One region of the Sutcliffiella cohnii genome, then DNA from elsewhere that is predicted to be linked to it. Evidence: a T-box and tRNA genes for the amino acid it is inferred to sense, from the RefSeq annotation. Region 1 holds a T-box; the other holds one or more tRNA genes.

The links. The T-box of region 1 lies ahead of ileS (isoleucine--tRNA ligase). A T-box ahead of a tRNA ligase gene usually reads a tRNA of that ligase, here a tRNA-Ile.
Region 2: it has a tRNA-Ile gene. The T-box ahead of ileS (isoleucine--tRNA ligase) is inferred to sense a tRNA for this amino acid. The anticodon was not compared.

The regions. Positions count from the first base shown of each region.
Region 1 is NZ_CP018866.1:2,618,132-2,632,560, forward strand. It holds gene BC6307_RS12970 (solute carrier family 23 protein) at 1-31, opposite strand, end outside; gene pyrR (bifunctional pyr operon transcriptional regulator/uracil phosphoribosyltransferase PyrR) at 189-731, opposite strand; gene BC6307_RS12980 (RluA family pseudouridine synthase) at 927-1,835, opposite strand; gene lspA (signal peptidase II) at 1,835-2,302, opposite strand; gene ileS (isoleucine--tRNA ligase) at 2,760-5,537, opposite strand; T-box leader at 5,595-5,822, opposite strand; gene BC6307_RS12995 (DivIVA domain-containing protein) at 5,882-6,382, opposite strand; gene BC6307_RS13000 (YlmH family RNA-binding protein) at 6,466-7,239, opposite strand; gene BC6307_RS13005 (YggT family protein) at 7,273-7,542, opposite strand; gene BC6307_RS13010 (cell division protein SepF) at 7,550-8,008, opposite strand; gene BC6307_RS13015 (YggS family pyridoxal phosphate-dependent enzyme) at 8,026-8,703, opposite strand; gene pgeF (peptidoglycan editing factor PgeF) at 8,705-9,532, opposite strand; gene BC6307_RS13025 (YlmC/YmxH family sporulation protein) at 9,618-9,875, opposite strand; gene sigG (RNA polymerase sporulation sigma factor SigG) at 10,520-11,299, opposite strand; gene sigE (RNA polymerase sporulation sigma factor SigE) at 11,440-12,159, opposite strand; gene spoIIGA (sigma-E processing peptidase SpoIIGA) at 12,207-13,136, opposite strand; gene ftsZ (cell division protein FtsZ) at 13,540-14,429, opposite strand, start outside.
Region 2 is NZ_CP018866.1:3,544,792-3,559,220, forward strand. It holds gene BC6307_RS17685 (glucose-1-phosphate adenylyltransferase) at 1-258, opposite strand, end outside; gene glgB (1,4-alpha-glucan branching protein GlgB) at 261-2,156, opposite strand; gene BC6307_RS17695 (GNAT family protein) at 2,668-3,462, opposite strand; tRNA gene BC6307_RS17700 (tRNA-Glu) at 3,769-3,840, opposite strand; tRNA gene BC6307_RS17705 (tRNA-Ser) at 3,855-3,945, opposite strand; tRNA gene BC6307_RS17710 (tRNA-Asn) at 3,949-4,023, opposite strand; tRNA gene BC6307_RS17715 (tRNA-Ile) at 4,181-4,257, opposite strand; tRNA gene BC6307_RS17720 (tRNA-Gly) at 4,263-4,336, opposite strand; tRNA gene BC6307_RS17725 (tRNA-His) at 4,343-4,415, opposite strand; tRNA gene BC6307_RS17730 (tRNA-Thr) at 4,441-4,516, opposite strand; tRNA gene BC6307_RS17735 (tRNA-Phe) at 4,544-4,619, opposite strand; tRNA gene BC6307_RS17740 (tRNA-Asp) at 4,785-4,860, opposite strand; tRNA gene BC6307_RS17745 (tRNA-Met) at 4,861-4,937, opposite strand; tRNA gene BC6307_RS17750 (tRNA-Ser) at 5,025-5,117, opposite strand; tRNA gene BC6307_RS17755 (tRNA-Ile) at 5,135-5,211, opposite strand; tRNA gene BC6307_RS17760 (tRNA-Met) at 5,214-5,290, opposite strand; tRNA gene BC6307_RS17765 (tRNA-Ala) at 5,313-5,385, opposite strand; tRNA gene BC6307_RS17770 (tRNA-Pro) at 5,413-5,489, opposite strand; tRNA gene BC6307_RS17775 (tRNA-Arg) at 5,494-5,570, opposite strand; tRNA gene BC6307_RS17780 (tRNA-Leu) at 5,589-5,677, opposite strand; tRNA gene BC6307_RS17785 (tRNA-Gly) at 5,686-5,760, opposite strand; tRNA gene BC6307_RS17790 (tRNA-Leu) at 5,774-5,854, opposite strand; tRNA gene BC6307_RS17795 (tRNA-Lys) at 5,860-5,935, opposite strand; tRNA gene BC6307_RS17800 (tRNA-Thr) at 6,121-6,196, opposite strand; tRNA gene BC6307_RS17805 (tRNA-Val) at 6,371-6,446, opposite strand; rRNA gene rrf (5S ribosomal RNA) at 6,456-6,572, opposite strand; rRNA gene BC6307_RS17815 (23S ribosomal RNA) at 6,689-9,624, opposite strand; rRNA gene BC6307_RS17820 (16S ribosomal RNA) at 9,994-11,545, opposite strand; gene BC6307_RS17825 (hypothetical protein) at 12,017-12,199, shown strand; gene BC6307_RS17830 (hypothetical protein) at 12,243-12,773, opposite strand; gene BC6307_RS17835 (DMT family transporter) at 12,941-13,843, opposite strand; gene BC6307_RS17840 (MgtC/SapB family protein) at 13,964-14,429, shown strand, end outside.

The sequences.
Region 1 (14,429 bases):
CATGTACATCTAATACTGGTTTTTGATTCATAATAATTCCTCCTAGTTTAAAAATTCGTATAAAAAAACCTCTTTGTGAGCGCACAAAGAGGTACTAAGAAACAGTAGACTTCAGCCGAAAAGAAGCCTAGTTTTCTCCGTAATCCCCCTTTGATAGCCTCACAGGACTTCATTTAAAGGGTCCGTATTTATTTTTCATATATACTTACTTGATCTATTTCATCTTTTTCTTCTAATTCAACTACAATTTTTTCTGAGCTTGCCGTAGGAATGTTTTTCCCAACAAAATCAGCCCTTATCGGTAATTCGCGATGACCACGATCAACTAAAACCGCTAATTGAATTTGGGCTGGTCTTCCGATATCCATTAAAGCGTCTAATCCTGCGCGAACAGTCCTTCCAGTAAATAGGACATCATCTACTAATATTACTTTTTTATTCGTAATATCAAGTGGAATGTTAGACCCCTTTACTAAAGGTTCCGCATCTTTCGTTTTTTTCGTTAAATCATCTCGATATAAAGTAATATCTAGTTCACCGACTGCAATTGTGGATTCCTCTATTTGAGATATTTTTTCAGCTAATCGCTTAGCTATATAAATACCTCTTGTCTTAATTCCAACAAGTACGCAATCTTCGATTCCTTTATTTTTCTCAATTATTTCATGCGCGATACGTGTGAGTGCTCTTCTAATCGCTTGTTCGTCTAAAACAATTGCTTTCTGCGCCACATTATCACCCCATTCTTATCATTTGCACCTTTGTAACGAAAAAACCTCTCACCTTATAGGATGAGAGGTTTAGTTGGCAGAATGAAATAGACTAGAAAAGTCTAGCTTCTGCATACCGTTACCTTCTCAGCCTCACGGGACTAATTTTAAAGGTCTATCTTGTTAAATTGATTATGACAAATTTCGCAAGAGTTGTCAACGATTTTTTATGAATTTTAAAGCATCATTAAATTCAGGTGGAGTTGGTGCTGTCAACTCTATATATTCATTCGTCCTTGGATGATTAAAACCTAAAACGCCTGCATGAAGAGCTTGCCCGTTAATGTCCAATGTTTTTCTTGGTCCATACTTTGGATCCCCAACTAATGGATAACCAATATATTTCATATGCACACGAATTTGGTGGGTTCTACCTGTTTCTAATTGACATTCCACATGTGTGAAGTCTTTATAACGCTCTATCACTTTAAAATGCGTAACAGCATGTCTACTATTTTCATCTGTAACAGTCATACTTTGACGATCCTTCTTATCTCGCCCAATCGGAGCGTCAATTGTTCCGACGTCATGTGCAATTACTCCGTGAACTAATGCTTCATATTTTCTCGTCACTGTTTTAGCAACTAGCTGTTCTACTAATTTTTCATGAGCCATGTCATTTTTAGCAACCATTAATAGTCCAGACGTATCTTTATCGATTCGATGAACAATTCCTGGGCGCAGTTCACCATTTATGCCGGATAAATCTTTGCAGTGAGCCATTAGTGCATTTACAAGTGTTCCTGTCGTATGCCCTGCTGCTGGATGGACAACCATTCCTTTAGGTTTATTCACTACAATAACATCACTGTCTTCATAATAAATATCTAGAGGTATATCTTCTGGTAAAATATCTACTTCTATTGCTTCTGGGACGGTAACTTGAATTTCATCACCTATAGAAACTTTATAGTTCGATTTTACTTTCTGTCCGTTTACAAGCACATGTCCTTCTTTAATCCATTGTTGTACTTGCGTACGTGACCATTCACTTTCAGAAATTACTTTATCAAGCCGTTCATTCTTTTTTGTCTCATCTATGATGATGGTTAATGTTTCTTCCATTATTTTGATAGCTCCTTCTCTTTCTTACCTTCTAAGAGTGTTAATACTAAAACAATCCCTACGCCAACTACTAACGCTGAATCTGCTACATTAAAAATTGGGAAGTCATAAGTGAAAATGTATGTATTAACAAAATCCACAACTTCCTTTCGGAATAAACGATCAATAAAATTACCGATTGCTCCACCTAACATTAATGAAAGAGCAATTCCAAAAATCTTTTGGTCTTTTGGTAATTTCATTATGTAATAAATTAAGCCTATTACAACAATAAGTGTTACGATGTAGAAAAAGGTCATTTGACCAGCAAGTATCCCCCAAGCAGCACCTGGGTTTCGATGTGATGTTATGTATAAAAAGTTTTCGATAATAGTTATACTTTCACCAATTTGCATGTTTTTTACTACAAGCCATTTTGTTAATTGGTCTAATGCTATTATAAATAAAGCGATTAAAAAATAGATCACGCTAGTTCCTCCACCCCGTCTTATATATACTTAAGAATTATATCAAAACAGGTTGGGAATTGACAATTTTATTTGGAATAGTTGTTGTCTACCCTGAAAACTGTCCTGTTTAGTACATTAACATTTCAATTTAGACAACATTGATTATTGTTAAAAGTATTAACCTAGTCCGTTTCACTTCTCTGCAGGTACTCGCTTTCCGCGGGCGTGGCTTGAGCCTCCTCCTTCGCTACGCTACGTGCGGGGTCTCAAGTCTCACGCTACTCCCGCAGGAGTCTCGCACCTTCCGCTCCGTTCCACTCTAGGTTCTTGACCTTTGGAGGAAAAAACATTATAGCAGTTCAAAATACAAACCACCTATTTTCATTCGCATGGTGTATGTTTTTACCTATATGGGTTCGAATAAAATTAAAAAAAGTGCTCTTCAAGGACTAATCCAATGAAGAGCACCGGTTTGTTAATTGTTAGTTGTATAGTTTTCTTTTACTACACTTGCACAACGCGGGCAAAGTGTTGGGTGGTCTTTATCTTCACCTACTGTTGTTGTTACTGTCCAACAGCGTTCACAAGTTTCTCCTTCGGCTGGTGCAATCTCAATAGCAACATTTTCAAATTGTTGAGCTGATTCAGGTGCTTCATTTTTAATTGAAGTAGAGATTGTTAAACCGGAAACGATAAAGATTTGTTGAACACTTTCTTCAATAGACTGAAGTAAGTTTTTCGTCGTTTCTGTTGGATAAAGTGTTACATGCGCATTAAGTGATTTACCGATGACTTTTTCGTTTCTAGCTACTTCCAATGCTTTTAGTACATCGTCTCTTAGCGTCATAAACGCATCCCATTTTTCTTCAATTGCTTTTGCATTATTAACTGGGATTGTTGTTGGCATATCAACTAATTGCACGCTTTCTTCTTCCACAAACGAAATATGTCCCCATACCTCATCGGCAGTGTGAGGTAAAATAGGAGTTACTAGCTTTGTTAAAGCAAGTAACGTTTCGTATAGTACTGTTTGAATGGAACGACGAGCATGATCGTCAGTTGCTTCAATGTATAAAATATCTTTTGCAAAATCTAAATAGAAGGAGCTTAGTTCAATTGTACAGAAATTATGAACTGCGTGATAAATACTAGCAAATTCATATTCTTCATATGCATTTTTAACTTTATCTGTTAAGTTGTTAAGTTTCACTAACATGTAACGATCTACTTCTCGCAACTGTTCAACCTCTACTTTATTTACTGCTGGGTTAAAGTCAGCGAGGTTACCTAATAAGAATCGGAATGTATTACGGATTTTACGATACACTTCTGTCACTTGTTTTAAAATATTATCTGATACACGTACATCTGCTTGATAGTCAACAGATGCAACCCATAGACGTAAAATATCCGCACCTAATTGATTCATGACTTTAGATGGAACAACTACATTCCCTAATGATTTACTCATCTTTCTACCTTCACCATCTAGTGCGAAACCGTGACTTAAAACTCCTTTATATGGGGCTTTCCCTGTTACAGCAACGCCTGTTGATAAGGAAGAGTTAAACCAACCACGATATTGATCAGAACCTTCTAAATAAAGGTCGGCAGGACGTTGTAAATCATCTCTTTCTTCTAATACAGCTTGGTGGGAAGACCCTGAATCGAACCATACATCCATAATGTCTGTTTCTTTCGTAAACTGGCCGTTTGGGCTACCTTTATGCGTGAATCCAGCTGGTAATAAATCTTTCGCCTCTTTTTCAAACCAAATGTTTGAACCATGTTCTCTAAACAATTTAGATACATGCTCTATCGTTTCATCCGTTATAATCTCTTCGCCATTTTCAGCATAAAATACTGGAATCGGCACACCCCAAGCTCTTTGTCTAGAAATACACCAATCTCCACGATCACGAACCATGTTGTATAATCGTGTTTCCCCCCATGCTGGTACCCATTTCGTATCGTTAATTGCTTGTAGTAACTCGCCACGAATTTTATCGATAGAAGCAAACCATTGCGCAGTTGCTCTGAAAATCGTTGGTTTTTTCGTACGCCAATCGTGTGGGTAAGAGTGTGTAATAAAGGTAAGGTTTAATAGTGCTCCAGCTTCCTTTAATTTTTCTGTAATTGGCTTATTTGCCTCATCATAAAATAACCCTTCAAAACCTACTGCTTCTTCAGTCATATATCCTTTAGCGTCAACTGGACATAAAACATCTAAACCATATTTTTGACCAACGATAAAATCGTCTTCCCCATGGCCAGGAGCAGTATGAACGCAGCCCGTACCTGATTCAGTTGTAACATGTTCTCCTAACATTACTAATGATGGACGATCATAAATTGGATGCTTCGCAACAACTTTATCAAGCTGTGCACCTTTTAACGTTTGAACTACTTCTGCATTTTCCCACTCTAATACATTCGTTACATTTTCTAAAAGAGCAGATGCAATTAAAAACTTCTCATCGTTCACTTTTACTACACTATAGTCTAACTCTGGATGAACAGAAATTCCTAGGTTAGCTGGAATAGTCCAAGGTGTTGTCGTCCAAATAATAATACGAACAGTCTCATCTAACACACCTTTTCCGTCCATAACTGGGAACGCAACATATATAGATGGTGAACGTTTATCCTGGTATTCAATTTCTGCTTCAGCTAATGCAGACTCACTAGATGGAGACCAATAAACAGGCTTTAGGCCTTTATAAATTAATTCCTTTTTTGCCATTTCTCCGAAAACCTTAATTTGTTGTGCTTCGTATTCTGGCTTTAATGTGATATAAGGGTTAAACCAGTCACCACGTACACCTAGACGCATGAACTGCTCTCTTTGTCTTTCTATTTGATCATAGGCATATTCTTCACATAACTTTCTAAAGTCGGCAACTGACATTTCTTTACGTTTTACTTTTTTGTTCTTTGTTAAAGCAGTTTCAATCGGTAACCCGTGCGTATCCCATCCTGGGACGTACGGTGCATGGTAACCGTTCATCGATTTAAAGCGGACAATGATGTCTTTAATAATTTTATTTAAAGCATGCCCCATATGAATGTCTCCATTTGCATACGGTGGTCCGTCATGTAAAACGAACATCGGGCGCCCTTTCGTTCTTTCTTGTACTTTTTCATAAATGTTCATTTCTGCCCATTTTTCTTGAATTTGCGGCTCTTTATTTGGTAAATTTCCTCTCATCGGAAATTCCGTTTTTGGCATGAGTAACGTATCTTTATACTCCATTTTCTTTCCTCCAACTTGTTTACTTTATAAAATAAAAAGGGAGCTCTCTCATCCCTAGAAAGGGACGAGAGAAACTCCCGTGGTACCACCCTAAATTGACTAATACATATTAGTCCACTTAAATCATTCGTAACGTGAATGAATCGGCATCTTTTACTCCCATGACAGTTTCAAATTTGCACTCAAGGGGGATCTTCATTTTTCCTAATTATATCGAGCTTCCACCATCCTCGATTCGCTTTTATAATTTTGTGAAAAAACTACTGTCCCTATCTACGTTTTATTAAATATTAATAAGTGATTTTGTTAGGTATTATACATAATTTTAAGATTGAAAGTCAAGTTTATACTCGATTTTCTTCTAATTCTTTATCTTTTTGTTCGTATTCCATTAGGTGATCCCAATCATTCATTTGAATCATTTCCAATTGCGCTTCAATCAACATTCTAAAACGGTTACGGAACACTTTAGACTGTTTCTTTAACTCATCGATTTCTGTTTGAATTTTTCTAGATTTTATTAATGCTTCGTTTATAATACGATCTGCATTTTTTTCTGCTTCTTTAATAATTAATTTGGCCTCTTTTTGCGCATTACTTTTTACATCTTCTGCTGTTTCTTGTGCCACGAGAATAGATTTATTTAATGTTTGTTCAATTGAACTAAAGTGAGAAAGTCGTTCATTCAATTCTTTCGTTTTTTCTTCAAGCTCTTTCTTTTCACGAATAATCATCTCATAATCTTTAATAACTTGGTCTAAAAATTCATTTACTTCATCTTCATCATATCCACGAAAGGCTTTACTAAATTCTTTATTATGAATATCAAGTGGTGTTAACGGCATTAGAAGCCACCTCCATTTATAGATCGATCATGTTGCTTTGTAATATTCGACAATTACAGACGAAATCCTTCTTTTTCAAGCATTTATTTTCGTTTTCCAAAAATAAGCCGCCATTTATCTTTTTTCGTTTTACCTTCAAGGGAAATTAGCTTACATCGACCATATCCTCTAACCGATATAACATCTCCTTCTTGACAGTCAAAAGACGGCTGCTCCACCAGTCTCCAATTAACTTTTACTTTGGAGCCTTCTACTAATAATTTTGCTTTTTGTCTAGCCATATTATAAATTGACGCTACGATTACATCTAGTCTAGTTGATGTAATCGTAGTTGTAGATTCTTCCCAGTTTTCTTTTACAGAACTAATGTTTTCTAAAGGGATTAAGCGTAGAGAAACAGATGCTCTACCTATTTCTTTTAATTGCAGTTCAACAAAAGAACTTATTTCTTCTGCGACTACAATTTGGATACGATCTTCCTTAAATATGATATCCCCAAATTTACTTCTTTTTAAGCCTAAACTCATAAGTGAACCTAATATTTGTGGATGTTCTAATTTAATAAACTTACTTGCATAAGACAACTCAAATGCTTTTATATTGTAATCAGCATATGTAGGGTTAAAATAACTTGGATATAATAATGCTCGCTTTCTTTCTGCCCCTTCATTCCCACCGTGAAAGCCGACTTTTACTTCCTGATTTTCTCCTACCACTATTCGAACTATTTCTTGCTCTCTTGGATCTAAAAAATCTGTTAGTTTAGGAGCATACTGTTCTTCAACTGTTTCTTTCCATTCAAGGACTTGATCAATAAAATCATGTTCCTCTTGTCGAAAATGTTGATAAATATTCATTGTTAAAGTATCCTATCTTTTTCGTATTAAAAATTATACTAAGCCAAGCATTCTAAATAACGATACTAGACCACTATAAGCAAAGCGTAGTGCTAAAATACCTACAATTGGAGAAATATCAATCATTCCTAGTGGTGGGATGATTCGACGAAACATATCTAAATATGGTTCACAAATTGTACCTAAAATTCTACCAAATGCCGACTCTCTTGCCCCTGGAAACCATGACAATAAGACGTAAATAATTAATGCAAAAGAATAGAACATAACTAATTGGCTTACGATGTATAAAATTAAACCCATAAACTTTTTACCACCTTTTTATTTCAGTATTGTTGGACTGATCATGTTGTAAAAATTCCGTGATGGACCCTGCAACATCAACTGTATCTGGTGTACATAAAAAAATGTTAATACCAACCTTTTGAATCTCACCACTTATTGCATAAACAGTCCCGCTTAAAAAATCAACAATTTGTCTAGCTTCTTCTTGATGAGCTCTTTGTAAATTAACAATTACTGCTCTTCTATTTTTCAAATGGTCAGCAATATCTGTAGCTTCTGAATAAGATTTTGGCTCCATTAATATGACTTTTGATGTTTTTTGGACACTTTGTAAACTAACAACATTACTTTGGCCGTTAGTTTGATGAATAGAAGACCGTGTTTTGCGAGGTTCTACTTCTTCTTCCTCATAAACTTCTTGTTCTATATATTCATATTCGTCATCTAATGCAAATAAACTTTTAATCTTTGTTTTAATACTCATTCATTAACACCCCCAAATTACGAATCTTCACCAACTAGTGCACTTCCTATTCGAATAAAAGTGGCACCTTCTTCTATTGCAATTGTATAATCATTAGACATACCCATTGACAACTCTGTACAAGGTGCATATGTTAAGTTAAGAGCTTGTACATCTAACTGTAATTTCTTTAGACTGCGAAAACACTCTCTAATAATCGCTTCGTCGTCTGTAAATGGTGCCATCGTCATTAGACCAACTACTTTAATGTTTGGATAAGAATGTAAATCTTTCATGAATGTTAATACGTCATTAGGATTTAACCCATGTTTAGAATCTTCTTGAGAAACATTCACTTGTACGAAGCACTTCACTTCACTATTAGCTCGATTATTTATTTCTTTCGCAAGGGACAAGCGATCTAAAGAATGAATGTAGTCTATCTCATTTATTATGTTTTTTACTTTTCGTGTCTGTAATGTACCAATAAAGTGCCATGTTGCAGCCTCCTGTATAGTTGCCCATTTTTCACGAAATCCTTCATCTCTATTTTCACCTAAATGTGTAACACCAGCACTTATGGCTTCTTTTGCCCTATCATTACTAACATATTTCGTAACAGCAATAATCGTTATGTCAGATTCATTTCTATTTACTTTTTCACATGTTGATTTTATTTTTCCTCGGATGTTTTCGAGATTTTGTTTCACAGACAAATTATTGCTCCTCCTTTAAACCGATAAAGCTTAACATCCTTCCTGTTTTTCCTTCGTCCCGTCGATGAGAGAAGAACAAATCATCATTACAGCTAGTGCAATATGAACTTACTATTATATTCTCTTTCTTTATACCCACTTGCAACAACAATGCTTCGTTTAAACGTTGCAAGTGTAATTTATATTGGCCAGTTTCTATTTCTGACCAGATAGAATCAACTGGCTTGTCTCCTATTAATTGCTTCACTTTATCCATAACATAATCATTAACGACATAACAACAGGAAGAAATAGCAGGTCCGATTGCCACTTTAATATTTTCTACTTTTATTCCTTCCTCCAACCATGCTTCAATCATTTTTTTGCCGATTTCATTTACAGTACCTTTCCAACCAGCATGTGCGACACCAATCATTTCATCAGGTTCGGACCAGAAATAAATAGGTACACAATCTGCATAGCATAACGTAAGTAAAATGTTTTTCTTTTTGGTGTAAATTCCATCTGTTCCTTTAATAGAACTAGAATAATTAAATAAACCAGACCCTTTATGCTGAGCATGAACTTTCACAATATTATTACTATGAATTTGTTCACAAGCAACCCAATCTTTTGTATCCCATTGAAGTTGAGTAGAGAGGGCTTCTTTATTTTTCTTTACATCTTCATCAGAGTCATTCACATGTAAGCCTAAGTTTAATGAAGAAAAATATCCTTGACTGAACCCACCATTTTTTGTTGAGAAGCCAACTGTTAAGGTACTGTTTTCATTTTCCCACGGTATTATTGACAAATATGATTCTTTTTCTAGTTTAAAAGGTTCAGTCATTTTCACACCTCTAATTGTTACATATTCCTTCATATTGTACCATAATTCACCGTAAGTTTAAGAGTATTTTCAAATTTCGACTTCCTTATTCCTCAATTTCTTCATATTTTGTTTGATGTCTAACTAAAATAACGTCCGCTCCTATTTTCACAATATTTCTCCATGGAATAATAATTTCTTGTTCTTTATTGAATAGACCTAACATTTTTCCGGATCCGCTTACGATTATTGCTTCAATTTTTCCAGTAGTTAAATTAATATCAATATCCCCTATTGTTCCTAATCTTTTTCCTTCTGAAACGTTAACAACATCTTTTATTTGAAATTCTGATATTTTAACCATTTTAGTTCCTCCTCATTCCTATCCCATTTTGCTTAAATACTGTTAGTCTATATATATGTTAATAATGCGCTGTTTCATGTACGAAATATATTGAAATTATGTAGAATGGTGACTCCTTTTAAAATTGCCGGAATTGCTTTCATAGGTGCATAATTTCACTTGCATGAGGGTCTACCATGAAAATAGCAGGGCAGTATTAAATTTGTCCGTTTCACTTCGCTTCAGGTGTTCGCTTTCCGCGGGGAGGGAGCTGAGCCTCCCTCGGGCTAAAGCCCTGTGGGGTCTCAGCCTTCCCTCTACTCCCGCAGGAGTCTCACACCTTCCGCTACGTTCCACTCTAGGTTCTTGACCTTGAGAGGAAAAGACAATATAGCAGTTCAAAATACAAGTCCCTATTTTCATACACCATGGTGCAAATTTAGCTTGCATGTGTGTCTACCATGAAAATAGCATGGTAGTAGTATGGTAGTCCGTTTCACTGCGCTGGAGGCCATGTGCTTGGTGGACCGTACCGCTTTCGTCTGTCGAACGGTCGACACTAGCACGTCCTGTGCGTCGTTGCGGGCGTTACTTTAGCCTGGTGCAAGATGTGCACCATATAATATGAAAAAACATCTTTTGGACTTGTCCAAAAGATGTTTTTTCTAACTTTGAATATTTTTATTCATTTGTTTAATAGCTGCTTTTTCTAGCCGAGAAACTTGCGCCTGGGATATTCCAATTTCTTCAGCAACTTCCATTTGCGTTTTGCCTTGAAAAAACCTTTTTCTTAAGATAAGTTTTTCCCGGTCATTTAGTCTTCTCATACCTTCTTTTAATGCAAGTTCTTCAATCCAATTAATATCTTTATTTTTCTCATCACTTAATTGATCCACTACAAAAATTGGATCCCCACCGTCATTGTAAATCGGTTCAAATAAAGAAACTGGATCTTGAATTGCATCTAATGCAAAAACAATTTCTTCATGTGGGACGTCTAATACTTTGGCAATTTCCTCAGCTGTTGGCTCTTTAGAAGTTTCACTTATTAACCGTTCTCTTACTTGTAAAGCTTTATAGGCAATATCCCTTAAAGATCTTGACACTCGAATAGGATTGTTGTCTCGTAAATACCGCCTAATTTCTCCGATAATCATCGGGACAGCATAAGTAGAAAAACGAACGTTCTGACCTAGATCAAAATTATCAATTGATTTCATTAAGCCAATACAGCCAACTTGGAATAAGTCGTCCACATATTCACCACGGTTATTAAATCGTTGTATAACACTTAAAACTAGACGTAAATTTCCATTTACAAGTTTTTCCCGTGCTGAGTCATCTCCGCTTTGCATTTGTTTAAAGAGTTTCCGCATTTCTTCATTTTTTAAGACAGGAAGCTTTGATGTATCTACTCCGCAAATTTCAACTTTGTTACGTGACATTCCTTCCCCTCCTAACAGGAGTTGCTGTTCAAAGTTAAGTATCTCCTTCAGAGGGAAAATTATGCACATATACAATTTTTGCAATTCTGACAACTACTGGGAATCCTTGTAAATATTATGTTTGTTGCTAAAAATTTTTTTTACACCATTTTATTAAATTCTTTTCTTAATCTTTTAATAATTCTTTTCTCTAAACGAGAAATATATGACTGTGATATACCAAGCATATCTGCAACATCTTTTTGTGTTTTTTCTTCTCCACCTATTAAACCAAAACGCAGCTCCATTATTTGCTTCTCACGATCATTGAGCTGTTCTAACGCTTTTAACAATAACTTTCTATCGACGTTTGCTTCTAAATCTTTCGTAATGATGTCTTCTTCTGTTCCTAAAACGTCGGATAACAATAGCTCATTACCATCCCAATCAATATTTAAAGGTTCATCAAATGAAACTTCAGATCGTATTTTATTGTTTCTTCTTAAATACATTAAAATTTCGTTTTCAATACATCTTGAAGCGTACGTTGCAAGTTTAATTTTCTTTTCAGGATTAAACGTATTAACTGCTTTAATTAACCCAATCGTACCAATACTAATTAGGTCTTCTATATTGATACCTGTATTCTCAAATTTCCTGGCAATGTATACTACAAGTCGCAAGTTACGTTCAATAAGAATAGATCTGGCAGCTTGATCTCCATTTGGTAATTTAATTAATAAATGCTCTTCTTCTTCTTTAGATAGTGGAGGTGGTAATGCTTCGCTCCCACCAATATAGTACACTTCATCCGTTTTAATTTTAAGTTTAATTAATAATTTATACCAAAAATACGTAATTTTTATTTTCCATTTACCCATTTACAACTTCCTCCTTTTAGCAGATATAATGTTGATGCTTTCTATTTTTAAGATACATTTTTACTTTCCGTTCCGTTCAGCATTGTTGGATGTAGGATACAGTTATAATCTCCTTCAGAAGAAAGGGGCGTTTTCGTTAAACCAACTAAAAATTTATGTACTTCATATGTTAATCCATCATGGTGAATGATAGCTTTATCTGGTTTAATAGCTATCATTATTGTAGAATCCTTACCAACTGCTCTAAAAGGAATCATCCGAATACGGTTGAGCCATTTCCCCTCTTCTGGAAAAGTTGGCCAATTACCGATCTGGTCTAAAGCCTCCATAGCTTGAAAGATTTCTTTCGGTACGAATTGTGTATCCTCTGAAACTTGTAATATCATTACAGGTGATTTTGTAATCGGATCTTGAAGTTGGTTTCCACTATCAATCAAACCTTTTAGTTCAATTTCTTCTTCTTCAATCTTTAATAAAACAGATGCCAATTGATCATATTTATATTTTCTAGATTCCACTAATGTAGACTGACTCCGTGAAAGGTATAGTACAATCGGAAAACCGATTATGACAAAGAGCCATGAAATAGGATCTCCCATTCCTTCTGTTAAGGTAAGAATGGCCTCTTTCGCGAATGTTTGATCTACTTGAATAAAATAGTGGACACCGATCATTCCACCACCTGCAGCAAATGTAGTAATATAGAAAACTAATAAATTTTCAAACGTATATCGAAACCGTTTAAAACCAAACGATATTAAAATCATCGCAACAGAGAATGCCAGTTTTACTAAAGTGTGAGTAACAATAGCTTGAAGAGATGTAAACATTAATACAACAATTAATGAACCGATAAATGCACCTAAAACTAAACGCCACGTTGCAGTTTGTCTTTTTAAAACTATTGCTGTAATTTTTAGGAGCAAAAAATCAAATGTAAAATTTAAAAACCAAATTGCATCTAAATAAACAGTCAAAATAGTCCCTCTTTTATTCAATAGTTTTTTTCACGAAGTTCTTTACCACATCCAGTTCACTACCTTTTTTCACTTGCAATTAGTATATAGTACACACTATTAGAAAGTCTGTCAGTTTATGCCGATAGTAGAAAACAATTTTTTGAGGATTCTTTTCGGATTTTGTCATGAAATGATGGCTTTATGGAGGAATTGTAGATGTTCTGCCAAAAGCAAATACACGTTCGTAGTCTTACCTGAAATTGGGATGGAACGTTCTTTTAAATGTTAAATATTTGTTAATGAAAAACGGTTAATTGTGTTCAAGCTTCTCAACTTTAATAACAAAAGTTATGGCCTTTAGGACTCTACGTAAAGTAAAAAAAGAGAATGGTAAGCTAATAGCTATACCATCCTCTTAATGTTATCTACGTCTGTTTCTGTTTCGTAAAAACGTTGGAATATCTAATGTATCTTCAACTGGTTGAGTTGATTGAGAAGGACGTGAAGGTGCTTCTTGAACATGCTCCTCGCGTTTCACTTCTCTTTTAACAGTTGGTTGTTGTTGCTGCTTCGGTGCTCCAAAACTTGGTCGACTATTTTGATTGCCGCTACCAAGGTCAGTTTCTCTAAAGCCTGTCGCAATAACAGTAACTACTATTTCTTCTTTCAAGTTTTCGTTAATAACGGATCCGAAAATCATATTAACTTCTTCATCGGAAGCAGAAGCAACAATATCAGCAGCTTCTTGCACTTCGTATAAACTTAAGTTTGTTCCTCCAGTAATATTCATTAACACACCTTGAGCACCATCAATTGATTTCTCAAGTAATGGGGAGGAAATTGCTTTTTTAGCCGCTTCAGCAGCACGATTTTCCCCAGTTGCAACACCGATACCCATAAGGGCAGAACCTTTGTTTGACATAATAGTTTTAACGTCAGCAAAGTCTAAGTTAATTAATCCAGGAGTCGCAATTAAATCTGAAATACCTTGTACACCTTGTCGTAATACATTATCTGCTTCACGGAAAGCTTCTAACATTGGTGTATTTTTATCTACAATTTCTAAAAGTCGATCATTTGGAATAACAATTAGAGTGTCAACCGCCTCTTTCATAGCAGCAATTCCACCAGTAGCTTGCGTCTGACGCTTTCTACCTTCGAATGTAAATGGTCTAGTAACGACTCCAACCGTTAATGCTCCAAGGTCTTTGGCGATTTGAGCAATAACAGGCGCTGCACCAGTACCTGTTCCACCACCCATACCGGCTGTAACGAATACCATGTCTGCACCCTTTAGTGCTTCTTCAATTT
Region 2 (14,429 bases), 930 kb from region 1:
AACAGTTACCCCACCATTTCGTCGATCAAGATCCCATGCACTTCCAATTCCAATATAGGAATGGAGCTCTAAAGGTTGATATTGCGTTAATATGCCAACCGTATCGATTCCAGAATTCGTACAATTACTTAACGTAAAATCGATAATACGGTATTTTCCACCAAACGGAACTGCTGGTTTTGCAATATTTTTCGTTAGCGAGCTCAAACGACTGCCCTTTCCACCCGCTAACAACATTGCTACACAACTTTTTTTCATTTTCATGAATTCCCTCTCTCCCATCGTCTTCTCTTCGGCCTCCACATACTAAAACCAAATGGTGCAATATCGACCAACATATGATACGGCTTTCCATGATATTCTCCTTCTACTGAAGATGATTCTTTGCTTTGTAAACTACTCGAACCTCCATACTCACTTCGACTACTAGTGAAAAATTCTTCGTAGTTAGTAAGTTCAGGAACTCCAATTTTATAATCTACGTATTGCTCTTTCGTGAAATTACATAAAATAATGACAAATTCATCATCTTTTTTTCCTTTACGTATAAAACTAAAAATACTTTGATCAGAGTTATTAGCATCAATCCATTCAAAGCCATCTTGCTCATGGTCTTTCTCAAACAAAGCTGGTGTTTCAGTATATGTTTTAATTAAATCTTTCATAAATATTTGCATCTGTTTATGGGTATTAAATTCGTCCATTAACACCCAATCTAATTGGTCTTGGTCTTTCCATTCATCCCATTGACCGAACTCGCTTCCCATAAATAATAATTTTTTGCCAGGGTGAGTCATATAATATCCATAAAAAAGCCTTAATTGATCAAATTTCCCACTGTAGTCACCTGGCATTTTATTTAGTAAAGATCGTTTACCATGAACTACTTCATCGTGAGATAAGGGTAAAATAAAGTTTTCTGAAAATGCATAAAGGAGGGAAAAAGTGACTTTATTATGATGATTTCTACGTTGTTCAGGCGATAGAATCATGTAAGATAACATGTCGTTCATCCAACCCATATTCCACTTATAATTAAAACCTAATCCATCAACAGAGGTTGGTTTTGTTACTAGGGGCCAATCTGTTGAATCTTCAGCAATCATTAACGCACTATAATCAAATTCATATACTGCTTCATTTAATTTCTTTAAAAAATTTATCGCAAAAGGATTTGCATGGAGCTCATCCGAATTAGGCCAAAACAGCATATTTGCTACTGCATCCACACGGAAGCCATCTACATGGAAATATTCCATCCAAAAGATCGCATTGGAGATTAGAAAGCTCTGAACCTCCGTTTTTCCTAAATCAAAATTTGCTGTTCCCCATACCTCATTTTCTCTATCGTTATATGCAGCATATTCAAATGTTGGAGTACCATCAAACATATATAATCCATGTGCATCTTTACAAAAATGCCCTGGAACCCAATCAAGAATGACTCCTATATCTTCTTGATGACATTTATCAATAAACATCATCAGTTCATGTGGAGTTCCATACCGACTTGTTGCAGAGTAATAGCCAGTACCTTGATATCCCCACGAACGATCATATGGATGTTCAACTAATGGTAATAATTCTATGTGGGTATAACCCATTTCTTTAACGTACGGTATTAATTCATCTGCCAATTCCTCGTAATTATACAAAGAACCATCTTGTTTCTTTTTCCAAGATGCAAGATGTAGCTCATATATAAACAATGGCTTTTCATATATAGATTGTCTTTTTTTCTTACGTCGCCAATTTGCATCCTTCCATTTATAGCCGTTTAATGGATAGACGATAGAGGCAGTATTTGGTCGCACTTCTGAATAAAAAGCGTACGGATCTGCTTTATGTAAAATCTCACCAGTTTGTGTGACTATTTCGTACTTATAAAGATGTCCACTCAAGTCCTCATCTGGAATGAGTATTGTCCAAACACCTTCCTTATTCAACCTTTCTAATTCATTACTAGATCCATTCCAATTGTTGAAGGAACCAATCAATCTAACATTTTTAGCATTTGGTGCCCAAACAGTAAATCTAGTACCTACTAACTTTCTTCTTTTCTTTACAATGTGTGAACCAAACAATTCAAAGCTTTTGTAGTATGTTCCTTCATGAAATAAGTGCAACTGATAATCTGTTGGAGTAGCGACAAGCATTTCTTCACCCTTCCTTCATAATGTTTCCTACTAATTATGATAAATAGTTTTCTGACAACTGTATAATTATTTTTGTAGACATGTTTTTACAAAATTTTAAATAATAAAATTATTGTCGAAAGCTGCAGAAGAAATTAACCGCTTTCAATGCTTCTACTAGAACGAACACATTTTTTTATTACTCGTGCTAACGTTTTCACAAATTTCACAAACGAGTAGCATTTTGTAGAAACCTGTCGATATGTTTTTATGTTAAATGGAAAAATTTTTGTGGAATAATAGTTTCTTATTGTATATTTTGACCTATTTTTATACTGTGAAAACTTAATGCCACCATTTTCTTAATTTACTTGCAAAAAAAAAGCTCGTAATAAACGAGCTTTTTGCATTTACATACTATATATAAAAGTAAACCATAAAATTAAGATTCTTGTATAAATGTTAGGTGTTGTATTATCTTATACTTTCTCCAAACGATACTTAGATGGAAGGATAGTACATTATTTTTATATTAGGACCATAGAGCTTTCGTATAAGCTACTTGTAAGCCCAACTTGTGCATATTATAATGGCTAACACTTCCATACTTAGCTTGTCCACATATTAATTGAGCACCACTACCTAAAGCATCATATATGCGTTCATATATTAAGCTAGTATGTATACCCTTATCACGCTTTTCTGGAAGTGTAGCGGCTACAGCTAAAGTTGCAACATGATGATGTATATGTAATACTCCTACTCCGACTGGCTTTTCTTCAATAGTGGCCAAATAGAATTTCCAACCTTCTAAACCATGCAATATTATGTTGTTTCCACTTACTGCTTCTTTAAAAGAAGTTGGCATGTTAAAAGCTTTTACATAAATTTCTCCATATAGATGAAACTGTTCAACGGTTAATTCAGTAATGTTTACATGGCTATTTAACTTATGAATAGTTGGCTTTGACCCAGAACTAAACAATGTAGTATGAAAATCTTTGTGAGAAACTCCGTAGTTTGGAAGTTTGGATAACAGTCGTGAGCTTACATGTCCAGGTACTATCTCTAGTTGTATTGGAATTTTTTTCGCGGCATAATGGAAAAAGATTTCATCTAAAAGATGTTCTTCTGCATCTGTTAATCCTTTCACTGTATTGTAAGCTGGACCAGGTATACCATTAATTGAAAAGGCAGTTGCATTGCCAAATTGAGTAATATTTACACCTAATTCGTTATTAGATATTTGTTGAAGGGCACGTAATCGTGAGGTAACCATATTAATTTCGGAGAGTTCTAGCTGTTTTGATAGATTAAAAGGTAACATCTTAAATTCACTTCCTACTTAAAAGAGTAAGATGTCGATCTAGTTGTGTAACTATATTTATTATAACAAACTATAGAAATATGGATAGAATCAACCATTTTAAACAAAGGGAAAGAGGAAACGAAATGCAGTGGTAACTAGGATAATTCGAGTTGCTATGTCATATGGACGTAACAGAAAATTTGCAGTTGGTTTATGCGCTCGTCCTAGAAGAGACAAATAGGTTATACTGTTCACTACAAAGTTACAATTTTTTTAGTTTCCTAGCAAAAGAAAAAACAGTAGTCTTATAGACTACTGTTTAGATGACCCGTACGGGATTCGAACCCGTGTTACCGCCGTGAAAGGGCGGTGTCTTAACCGCTTGACCAACGGGCCAAATTTCATATAGCTGGCGGAGAAGGAGGGATTTGAACCCTCGCGCCGGTTACCCGACCTACACCCTTAGCAGGGGCGCCTCTTCAGCCACTTGAGTACTTCTCCAAATGGCTCCACCAGTAGGATTCGAACCTACGACCCTTCGGTTAACAGCCGAATGCTCTACCGCTGAGCTATGGTGGAATAGAAATATTATTTTCTTTTACGAACTAGATTTCATATAGCCGAATGTCCTCGTCTCAGAAAGCTAATTCAAGATGCTGCTCGACGAGTACAACTCGCAGTTATTCTATGAAGCTTTGCTCGTTGCTCTACCGCTGAGCTATGGTGGAATAAAATATGGTGGGCCTAAATGGACTCGAACCATCGACCTCACGCTTATCAGGCGTGCGCTCTAACCAGCTGAGCTATAGGCCCCTAAATGGAGCGGGTGATGGGAATCGAACCCACGACATCAGCTTGGAAGGCTGAGGTTTTACCATTAAACTACACCCGCATAAAGGGCGATTGATGGGAATCGAACCCACGAGTGCCAGAGCCACAATCTGGTGCGTTAACCACTTCGCCACAACCGCCATGGTAATGTACTAATAATATTGATGGTGCCGGCGATAGGAGTCGAACCCACGACCTACTGATTACAAGTCAGTTGCTCTACCAACTGAGCTACACCGGCATTTAAGATTTATAATAATAATTAAAATGGTGGCTCGGGACGGAATCGAACCGCCGACACATGGATTTTCAGTCCATTGCTCTACCGACTGAGCTACCGAGCCATTTAATATTTTCGGGCCTAAACTTTGTCTTTCGTATCCATTGTCCTCGTCTCAGGAAGATTATTCAAGAAGCCTCTCGACGAGTACAACTCGTAGTAATTTCGATGATGCTTTGCTCGTTGCTCTACCGATTGAGCTACCGAGCCTAAATATTAATTTTTATAATGGCGGTCCCGACGGGAATCGAACCCGCGATCTCCTGCGTGACAGGCAGGCATGTTAACCGCTACACCACGGGACCTGGTTGCGGGGACAGGATTTGAACCTGCGACCTTCGGGTTATGAGCCCGACGAGCTACCGGACTGCTCCACCCCGCGACGATAAAAATTACTACATATTCTTTTTCTAAAGTAGCCATTTTTCATCATTCGAACGATATAATTTCTTGAATGATAAATATAATATGGCGGAGGAAGAGGGATTCGAACCCCCGCGGGCTTTAACACCCCTGTCGGTTTTCAAGACCGATCCCTTCAGCCGGACTTGGGTATTCCTCCGAATTATGAATGATACATGGTGGACCTTGTAGGACTCGAACCTACGACCGGACGGTTATGAGCCGTCTGCTCTAACCAACTGAGCTAAAGGTCCTTTGGTAGCGGCGGAGGGAGTCGAACCCACGACCTCACGGGTATGAACCGTACGCTCTAGCCAGCTGAGCTACACCGCCAAAGTATTTTATTAAAGATAAGTGGAGCCTAGCGGGATCGAACCGCTGACCTCCTGCGTGCAAGGCAGGCGCTCTCCCAGCTGAGCTAAGGCCCCATGAGTTAAATCAATTAAAATGTTATCTGGTCGGGAAGACAGGATTTGAACCTGCGACCCCTTGGTCCCAAACCAAGTGCTCTACCAAGCTGAGCTACTTCCCGTGAATGGCGCGCCCGAGAGGACTCGAACCCCTAACCTTTTGATCCGTAGTCAAACGCTCTATCCAATTGAGCTACGGGCGCTATTCTTATTTTTAAAAATGGTGCCGAGGACCGGAATCGAACCGGTACGGTAGTCACCTACCGCAGGATTTTAAGTCCTGTGCGTCTGCCAGTTCCGCCACCCCGGCAACTTTCGTGGAGCGGAAGACGGGATTCGAACCCGCGACCCCCACCTTGGCAAGGTGGTGTTCTACCACTGAACTACTTCCGCTAATATTTACTTATGCGGGTGAAGGGACTCGAACCCCCACGTCAAAGACACTAGATCCTAAGTCTAGCGCGTCTGCCAATTCCGCCACACCCGCGTAGATGGTGTGCCATGAAGGACTCGAACCTTCGACCCTCTGATTAAAAGTCAGATGCTCTACCGACTGAGCTAATGGCACTTAATTATTATTCTGCCTAAAGTCTAATACAACTGTAAGCATGATACTATTCGAAGAAGTGTTTCCTTTAGACGTCCATGCCTCAGGATGTTAATTCAAGTAGCAGCTCGGCATGTACGCTGAAGCTTATGCTTCGTAGCAAATTCCGACGTGCTCTACCGACTGAGCTAATGGCACTTAATAAATGGTGCCGGCGATAGGAGTCGAACCCACGACCTACTGATTACAAGTCAGTTGCTCTACCAACTGAGCTACACCGGCATATATAATTTGCATTTAAAACTATTACTTCTTTTTAATAGCCGTCACCCAAATCTCAGAAAGATTATTCAAGTAGCAGCTCGATTTGTGCGCTGAAGTGATTCCTTCGAAGCGTATTCGATCGTGCTCTACCAACTGAGCTACACCGGCATATTTAGTTTAGTTAAATAATAATGGTGGAGGATGACGGGATCGAACCGCCGACCCCCTGCTTGTAAGGCAGGTGCTCTCCCAGCTGAGCTAATCCTCCGTTATAACAGCCTGGCAACGTCCTACTCTCGCAGGGGGACAGCCCCCAACTACCATCGGCGCTGAAGAGCTTAACTTCCGTGTTCGGTATGGGAACGGGTGTGACCTCTTCGCCATCATTACCAGACTATTATTAAGTGACAAGAATAATTATATTCACTTTTCATAAAAAATCAAGTGTTTTTTTATTCTTTCAAAACTAGATAATATTTTCATCAAGATAGTTCGTATCGTTCATATACATTGGTTAAGTCCTCGATCGATTAGTATTCGTCAGCTACACGTGTCGCCACGCTTCCACCTCGAACCTATCAACCTGATCATCTTTCAGGGATCTTACTAGCATAATGCTAAAGGAAATCTCATCTTGAGGGGGGCTTCATGCTTAGATGCTTTCAGCACTTATCCCGTCCGCACGTAGCTACCCAGCTATGCCTTTGGCAAGACAACTGGTACACCAGCGGTGCGTCCATCCCGGTCCTCTCGTACTAAGGACAGCTCTTCTCAAATTTCCTACGCCCACGACGGATAGGGACCGAACTGTCTCACGACGTTCTGAACCCAGCTCGCGTACCGCTTTAATGGGCGAACAGCCCAACCCTTGGGACCGACTACAGCCCCAGGATGCGATGAGCCGACATCGAGGTGCCAAACCTCCCCGTCGATGTGGACTCTTGGGGGAGATAAGCCTGTTATCCCCGGGGTAGCTTTTATCCGTTGAGCGATGGCCCTTCCATGCGGAACCACCGGATCACTAAGCCCGACTTTCGTCCCTGCTCGACTTGTAGGTCTCGCAGTCAAGCTCCCTTGTGCCTTTACACTCTACGAATGATTTTCAACCATTCTGAGGGAACCTTTGGGCGCCTCCGTTACTCTTTAGGAGGCGACCGCCCCAGTCAAACTGCCCACCTGACACTGTCTCCCGAGCCGATAAGGCTCGCGGGTTAGAATTTCAATACAGCCAGGGTAGTATCCCACCGACGCCTCCACCGAAGCTAGCGCTCCGGCTTCTCAGGCTCCTACCTATCCTGTACAAGCTGTACCAAAATTCAATATCAGGCTACAGTAAAGCTCCACGGGGTCTTTCCGTCCTGTCGCGGGTAACCTGCATCTTCACAGGTACTATAATTTCACCGAGTCTCTGGTTGAGACAGTGCCCAGATCGTTACGCCTTTCGTGCGGGTCGGAACTTACCCGACAAGGAATTTCGCTACCTTAGGACCGTTATAGTTACGGCCGCCGTTTACTGGGGCTTCGGTTCAAAGCTTCGCGCCAAAGCGCTAACCTTTCCCCTTAACCTTCCAGCACCGGGCAGGCGTCAGCCCCTATACTTCGCCTTACGGCTTCGCAGAGACCTGTGTTTTTGCTAAACAGTCGCCTGGGCCTATTCACTGCGGCTCTCTCGGGCTTTAACACCCTAACAGAGCACCCCTTCTCCCGAAGTTACGGGGTCATTTTGCCGAGTTCCTTAACCAGAGTTCTCTCGCTCACCTTAGGATTCTCTCCTCGCCTACCTGTGTCGGTTTGCGGTACGGGCACCATATTCCTCGCTAGAAGCTTTTCTTGGCAGTGTGGAATCAGGAACTTCGGTACTATATTTCCCTCGCCATCACAGCTCAGCCTTTAGGATAAGCGGATTTGCCTACTTATCCAGCCTAACTGCTTGGACGCACATATCCAACAGTGCGCTTACCCTATCCTCCTGCGTCCCTCCATCGCTCAAACGGAATGAGGTGGTACAGGAATATCAACCTGTTATCCATCGCCTACGCCTTTCGGCCTCGGCTTAGGTCCCGACTAACCCTGAGCGGACGAGCCTTCCTCAGGAAACCTTAGGCATTCGGTGGAAGGGATTCTCACCCTTCTTTCGCTACTCATACCGGCATTCTCACTTCTAAGCGCTCCACCAGTCCTTACGGTCTAGCTTCAACGCCCTTAGAACGCTCTCCTACCACTGTTCGTAAGAACAGTCCGCAGCTTCGGTGATACGTTTAGCCCCGGTACATTTTCGGCGCAGAGTCACTCGACCAGTGAGCTATTACGCACTCTTTAAATGGTGGCTGCTTCTAAGCCAACATCCTGGTTGTCTAAGCAACTCCACATCCTTTTCCACTTAACGTATACTTTGGGACCTTAGCTGGCGGTCTGGGCTGTTTCCCTCTTGACTACGGATCTTATCACTCGCAGTCTGACTCCTGAGAAACAAGTCTTTGGCATTCGGAGTTTGACTGAATTCGGTAATCCGATGAGGACCCCTAGTCCAATCAGTGCTCTACCTCCAAGACTCTTTACTCAAGGCTAGCCCTAAAGCTATTTCGGAGAGAACCAGCTATCTCCAGGTTCGATTGGAATTTCTCCGCTACCCACACCTCATCCCCGCACTTTTCAACGTGCGTGGGTTCGGGCCTCCATTCAGTGTTACCTGAACTTCACCCTGGACATGGGTAGATCACCTGGTTTCGGGTCTACGACCACGTACTATGACGCCCTATTCAGACTCGCTTTCGCTACGGCTCCGTCTCATCAACTTAACCTTGCACGTAATCGTAACTCGCCGGTTCATTCTACAAAAGGCACGCTATCACCCATTAACGGGCTCTAACTACTTGTAGGCACACGGTTTCAGGATCTTTTCACTCCCCTTCCGGGGTGCTTTTCACCTTTCCCTCACGGTACTGGTTCACTATCGGTCACTAGGGAGTATTTAGCCTTGGGAGATGGTCCTCCCAGCTTCCGACGGGATTTCTCGTGTCCCGCCGTACTCAGGATCCACTCAAGAGAGAACGAGGTTTCAACTACAGGGTTTTTACCTTCTATGACAGACCTTTCCAGGTCGCTTCGTTTACCCCGTTCTTTTGTAACTCCGTATAGAGTGTCCTACAACCCCAAGAGGCAAGCCTCTTGGTTTGGGCTAATTCCGTTTCGCTCGCCGCTACTCAGGAAATCGCGTTTGCTTTCTCTTCCTCCGGGTACTTAGATGTTTCAGTTCCCCGGGTCTGCCTTCCATACCCTATGTATTCAGGTAAGGATACTACTCCATTACGAGTAGTGGGTTTCCCCATTCGGAAATCTCTGGATCAAAGCTTACTTACAGCTCCCCAAAGCATATCGGTGTTAGTCCCGTCCTTCATCGGCTCCTAGTGCCAAGGCATCCACCGTGCGCCCTTAATAACTTAACCGTCGACAAATGATAAGCTTCGGCTTCTCTAGTCAGCTTCCTTCGCTCACGTCCTCATGTACGCTTTTGTACACTCCGGCGCTCGCTCAGTCGCTTCCTCAACCTGCTCGCTTCTAATTTGTCTTAGTATTCAACCCAAAATTAGGTTTCGTTGATAACAGCGAATTGTTATCATTAGAAAATTACTAAGATGAACGATACTTGTGAATGTATCTTGATTACTTATATTATCTAGTTTTCAAAGAACAAATAAAGGTTAGAAATAAGCAACAATACCTTTTAGCACGGTTCCTCGCTTTAGTTCTTCCAATATAGAACGAGAGAATGATCTCTCAAAACTAAACAAAACAATGAGCGTGATTTTCCTTAGAAAGGAGGTGATCCAGCCGCACCTTCCGATACGGCTACCTTGTTACGACTTCACCCCAATCATCTGTCCCACCTTAGGCGGCTGGCTCCAAAAGGTTACCCCACCGACTTCGGGTGTTACAAACTCTCGTGGTGTGACGGGCGGTGTGTACAAGGCCCGGGAACGTATTCACCGCGGCATGCTGATCCGCGATTACTAGCGATTCCGGCTTCATGTAGGCGAGTTGCAGCCTACAATCCGAACTGAGAACGGTTTTATGGGATTGGCTCGACCTCGCGGTTTTGCTGCCCTTTGTACCGTCCATTGTAGCACGTGTGTAGCCCAGGTCATAAGGGGCATGATGATTTGACGTCATCCCCACCTTCCTCCGGTTTGTCACCGGCAGTCTCCTTAGAGTGCCCAACTAAATGCTGGCAACTAAGAACAAGGGTTGCGCTCGTTGCGGGACTTAACCCAACATCTCACGACACGAGCTGACGACAACCATGCACCACCTGTCACTCTGTCCCCCGAAGGGGAACGCTCTATCTCTAGAGGTGGCAGAGGATGTCAAGACCTGGTAAGGTTCTTCGCGTTGCTTCGAATTAAACCACATGCTCCACCGCTTGTGCGGGCCCCCGTCAATTCCTTTGAGTTTCAGTCTTGCGACCGTACTCCCCAGGCGGAGTGCTTAATGCGTTAGCTGCAGCACTAAAGGGCGGAAACCCTCTAACACTTAGCACTCATCGTTTACGGCGTGGACTACCAGGGTATCTAATCCTGTTTGCTCCCCACGCTTTCGCGCCTCAGCGTCAGTTACAGACCAGAGAGTCGCCTTCGCCACTGGTGTTCCTCCACATCTCTACGCATTTCACCGCTACACGTGGAATTCCACTCTCCTCTTCTGCACTCAAGTCTCCCAGTTTCCAATGACCCTCCACGGTTGAGCCGTGGGCTTTCACATCAGACTTAAGAAACCGCCTGCGCGCGCTTTACGCCCAATAATTCCGGACAACGCTTGCCACCTACGTATTACCGCGGCTGCTGGCACGTAGTTAGCCGTGGCTTTCTGGTTAGGTACCGTCAAGGTGCGAGCAGTTACTCTCGCACTTGTTCTTCCCTAACAACAGAGCTTTACGACCCGAAGGCCTTCATCGCTCACGCGGCGTTGCTCCATCAGACTTTCGTCCATTGTGGAAGATTCCCTACTGCTGCCTCCCGTAGGAGTCTGGGCCGTGTCTCAGTCCCAGTGTGGCCGATCACCCTCTCAGGTCGGCTACGCATCGTTGCCTTGGTGAGCCGTTACCTCACCAACTAGCTAATGCGCCGCGGGCCCATCTGTAAGTGATAGCCGAAACCATCTTTCAATATAGTACCAGGAGGTACTATATATTATCCGGTATTAGCTCCGGTTTCCCGAAGTTATCCCAGTCTTACAGGCAGGTTGCCCACGTGTTACTCACCCGTCCGCCGCTAACTTCTTTAAAGCAAGCTCTAAAGAAGTTCGCTCGACTTGCATGTATTAGGCACGCCGCCAGCGTTCGTCCTGAGCCAGGATCAAACTCTCCGTAGAGTATTTGATTGCTCAAAATGTTTGCTGACTTATCGTCAATTTATTGTTTTGTCGATTTTAAAAAACCGACTTGCACGCTATTGTTTTGTTTAGTTTTCAAAGAACATTTTCGCTTCAGAAGCGACTTTCTTATAATAACAACTTGTCTTCAATTCGTCAAGTAGTTATTTTTTTCTTTTATTTTCGCGCCATCTCGCGGCGACAAGTAATAATATATCATGTTGAAAATTATTTTGCAATACCTTTTTTAATATTTTTTTCAAAGTACACTGAAACGATTAAATTAGTATATTGTCATTAGTACGGATTAGTATTTTATATTTAGTAGAACTACAAAGGACTAGTTTTAATATCCCTATGTTAATAGAACGTTTAACTTTAATCTATATTTTTTTAATAATTACTAGAATTATTTTTATTCCTCTATCATATGCTCTACTATGCATAACAAATTTAATAGGAGGTTCCAAAATGGATCTAGTAAAAAATGTAGCAATGATTGTAGCCTTAATGTCTTCTGTTGGATTATTCTTATACGCATATTTTGAGGGAATAAAATTATTTGAAAAAAAGGGGAAAGTAAGAGGAGAAGGAGTTATTTTTAGCTTTACTTTAGCAATGATTTTTGCTATTTTCGCAAATAAGCTAGTGTAAATATATATTGAGGCTGTCCGTACATAAGGACAGCCTTTTTTTGTTAGTTACCCTCTTCAGTGTTTGCATTTTCTTCTTCATCGAAGTTAATAGGTTCTGTATTTTCAGCTACTACAACCTCATCAAGATCCACTATTCGAATTCGAGGTTCTTCTTCCTTATATAGTTCTGAATGCTTGTAAAACTGTCGGATAAACGTATCTAAAAAAACTGCTTGAAATGTATTCTCTAATGATTCTCCCTCTTTATTATTAATTACAATTTCAATTGTATTTGGTTCAATATATTCAGCCCGATCAATTAGTACCTCTTCTTCAGCATCTGGTTCAGTTAAACCTTTTAATATTTCATTAAAAGTTTCTCTTGATATGTAAATATCATCCCAATTAAAATTCTCTGAACTGATGTCCATGTTTTCTAGTTCCTCTAACGTAGTATAATTACCAGTTTGACGTTGTGTTTCTTCTGTTTTAGGTGTAGCTTCTTCTTTTTCCTTCTTCTTCTTTTCTTCATCGTTACCACAGGCTACTAATAAACATAATACCGTCAGAAAGAGAAAAGCTTTTAACTTCATTACCCTCATATCCTTTCTAATAGGTTTACACAAAAATTATTATTTGCCCATCGTTTTTTATTTATCCACTTTAGTTTTAATGCAACATTAGTAAGACGTAGTATATAGAAATTATCCTATTAAATTTTTACAATAAAAAAGAACTCTTTCATAAGAGTCCTTCTGTTTTATCCTACTTTTAAATGTTTGGTCCGTTGTTTTATTTTCCGATTATCTCTTAAGTATACTGCAATACTTAAAATTACAATACTTCCTCCAATAAACTGAGTTAACGTAATAGATTCATTTAAAAGGTAGAAAGCGAGTACACTTGCCCCAACGGGTTCAAACAATATACTCATTGAGATAACGTTCGTACTTATCCATTTTATTGACCAATTAAATAGGGAATGACCTAATAGAGTCGATACAACTGCTAATAGGAAAAACCATAACCAATCACTATTTGCATATCCTGTTAATGGATAGTTCATTGCAACAACATATATGAAAAGGGTAATAGTGCTTATTCCGTATACAATAAAAGTATAGGTGATTAGGGATAATCTTTTGCGAACTTCCTGTCCAAACAATAGGTAGGCTGTTACTAAAGCACAAGCAATAAGAGCCAAAATATCTCCATACAGTGCCATACCACTTATTCGGAAATCTCCCCAACTAATAATAAAACTACCGAATATGGCTATTGCACCACAGAATACCGCTTTAATTGTAATTTTTTCTTTAAAGAAAACATATGTCCCGACAAATGCAAACAAGGGTTGAAGAGTAACTAATACGGTTGAACTAGCAACACTCGTGTAATTTAATGACTCAAACCATAGAATAAAATGAAACGCAAGGAAAACCCCTGCAACGGTAGAGAAGAACCAATCTTTTTTCGTAATACCTTTTAATTCTCCTACATATTTATATAAGAATACTGGTAATAAAATTAGAACAGAGAATAATAAACGATAAAAGGCAATTATACCCGCTGGAGCTTCAGCAAATTTTACGAAAATAGCAGAAAGTGATACGGAAACAACTCCAATCGCTAAGGCTACATATGGATTAAACCATTTACTCATGATGTCTATCTCCTTATAGGTAATGTAGTATAAATACCTTTATCATTTTACATTAATTTGTTATAATTTTCTAACATTATTTTTTTCAACATTAAAGAAGAGTAGAGAGAGGGTGAGAAGATGCTCGAACTTTTTCAACAAGCCATCCAAAATAACGTACTATTAAAATTATCATTAGCTGCTCTTGCTGGTTTCATAATCGGTTTAGAAAGAGAGTTGAAAGGAAAACCTCTAGGGTTAAAAACTTGTTTAATTGTATCAGTAATAGCCTGTCTATTAACGATTGTATCCTATGAGTCAGCGTTTTTATTTTCAAAAGAATATTCTCGTCCAATGGATCCAGGACGTATCCCTTCTTACATAATTAGTGGAATCGGTTTTTTAGGGGCTGGAGTTATTTTAAGAAGGAATAATGATGTCATTTCCGGATTAACAACTGCTTCTATTGTACTTGCATCTGCTGGAATTGGTATTACGATCGGAGTTGGATTTTATGCAGAGGCAACATTAGGGGTACTTTTTATTATTTTAGGAGTAAAAATTTTACCCGACATTATTAGTTGGATCGGACCTAAAAGATTGAAGG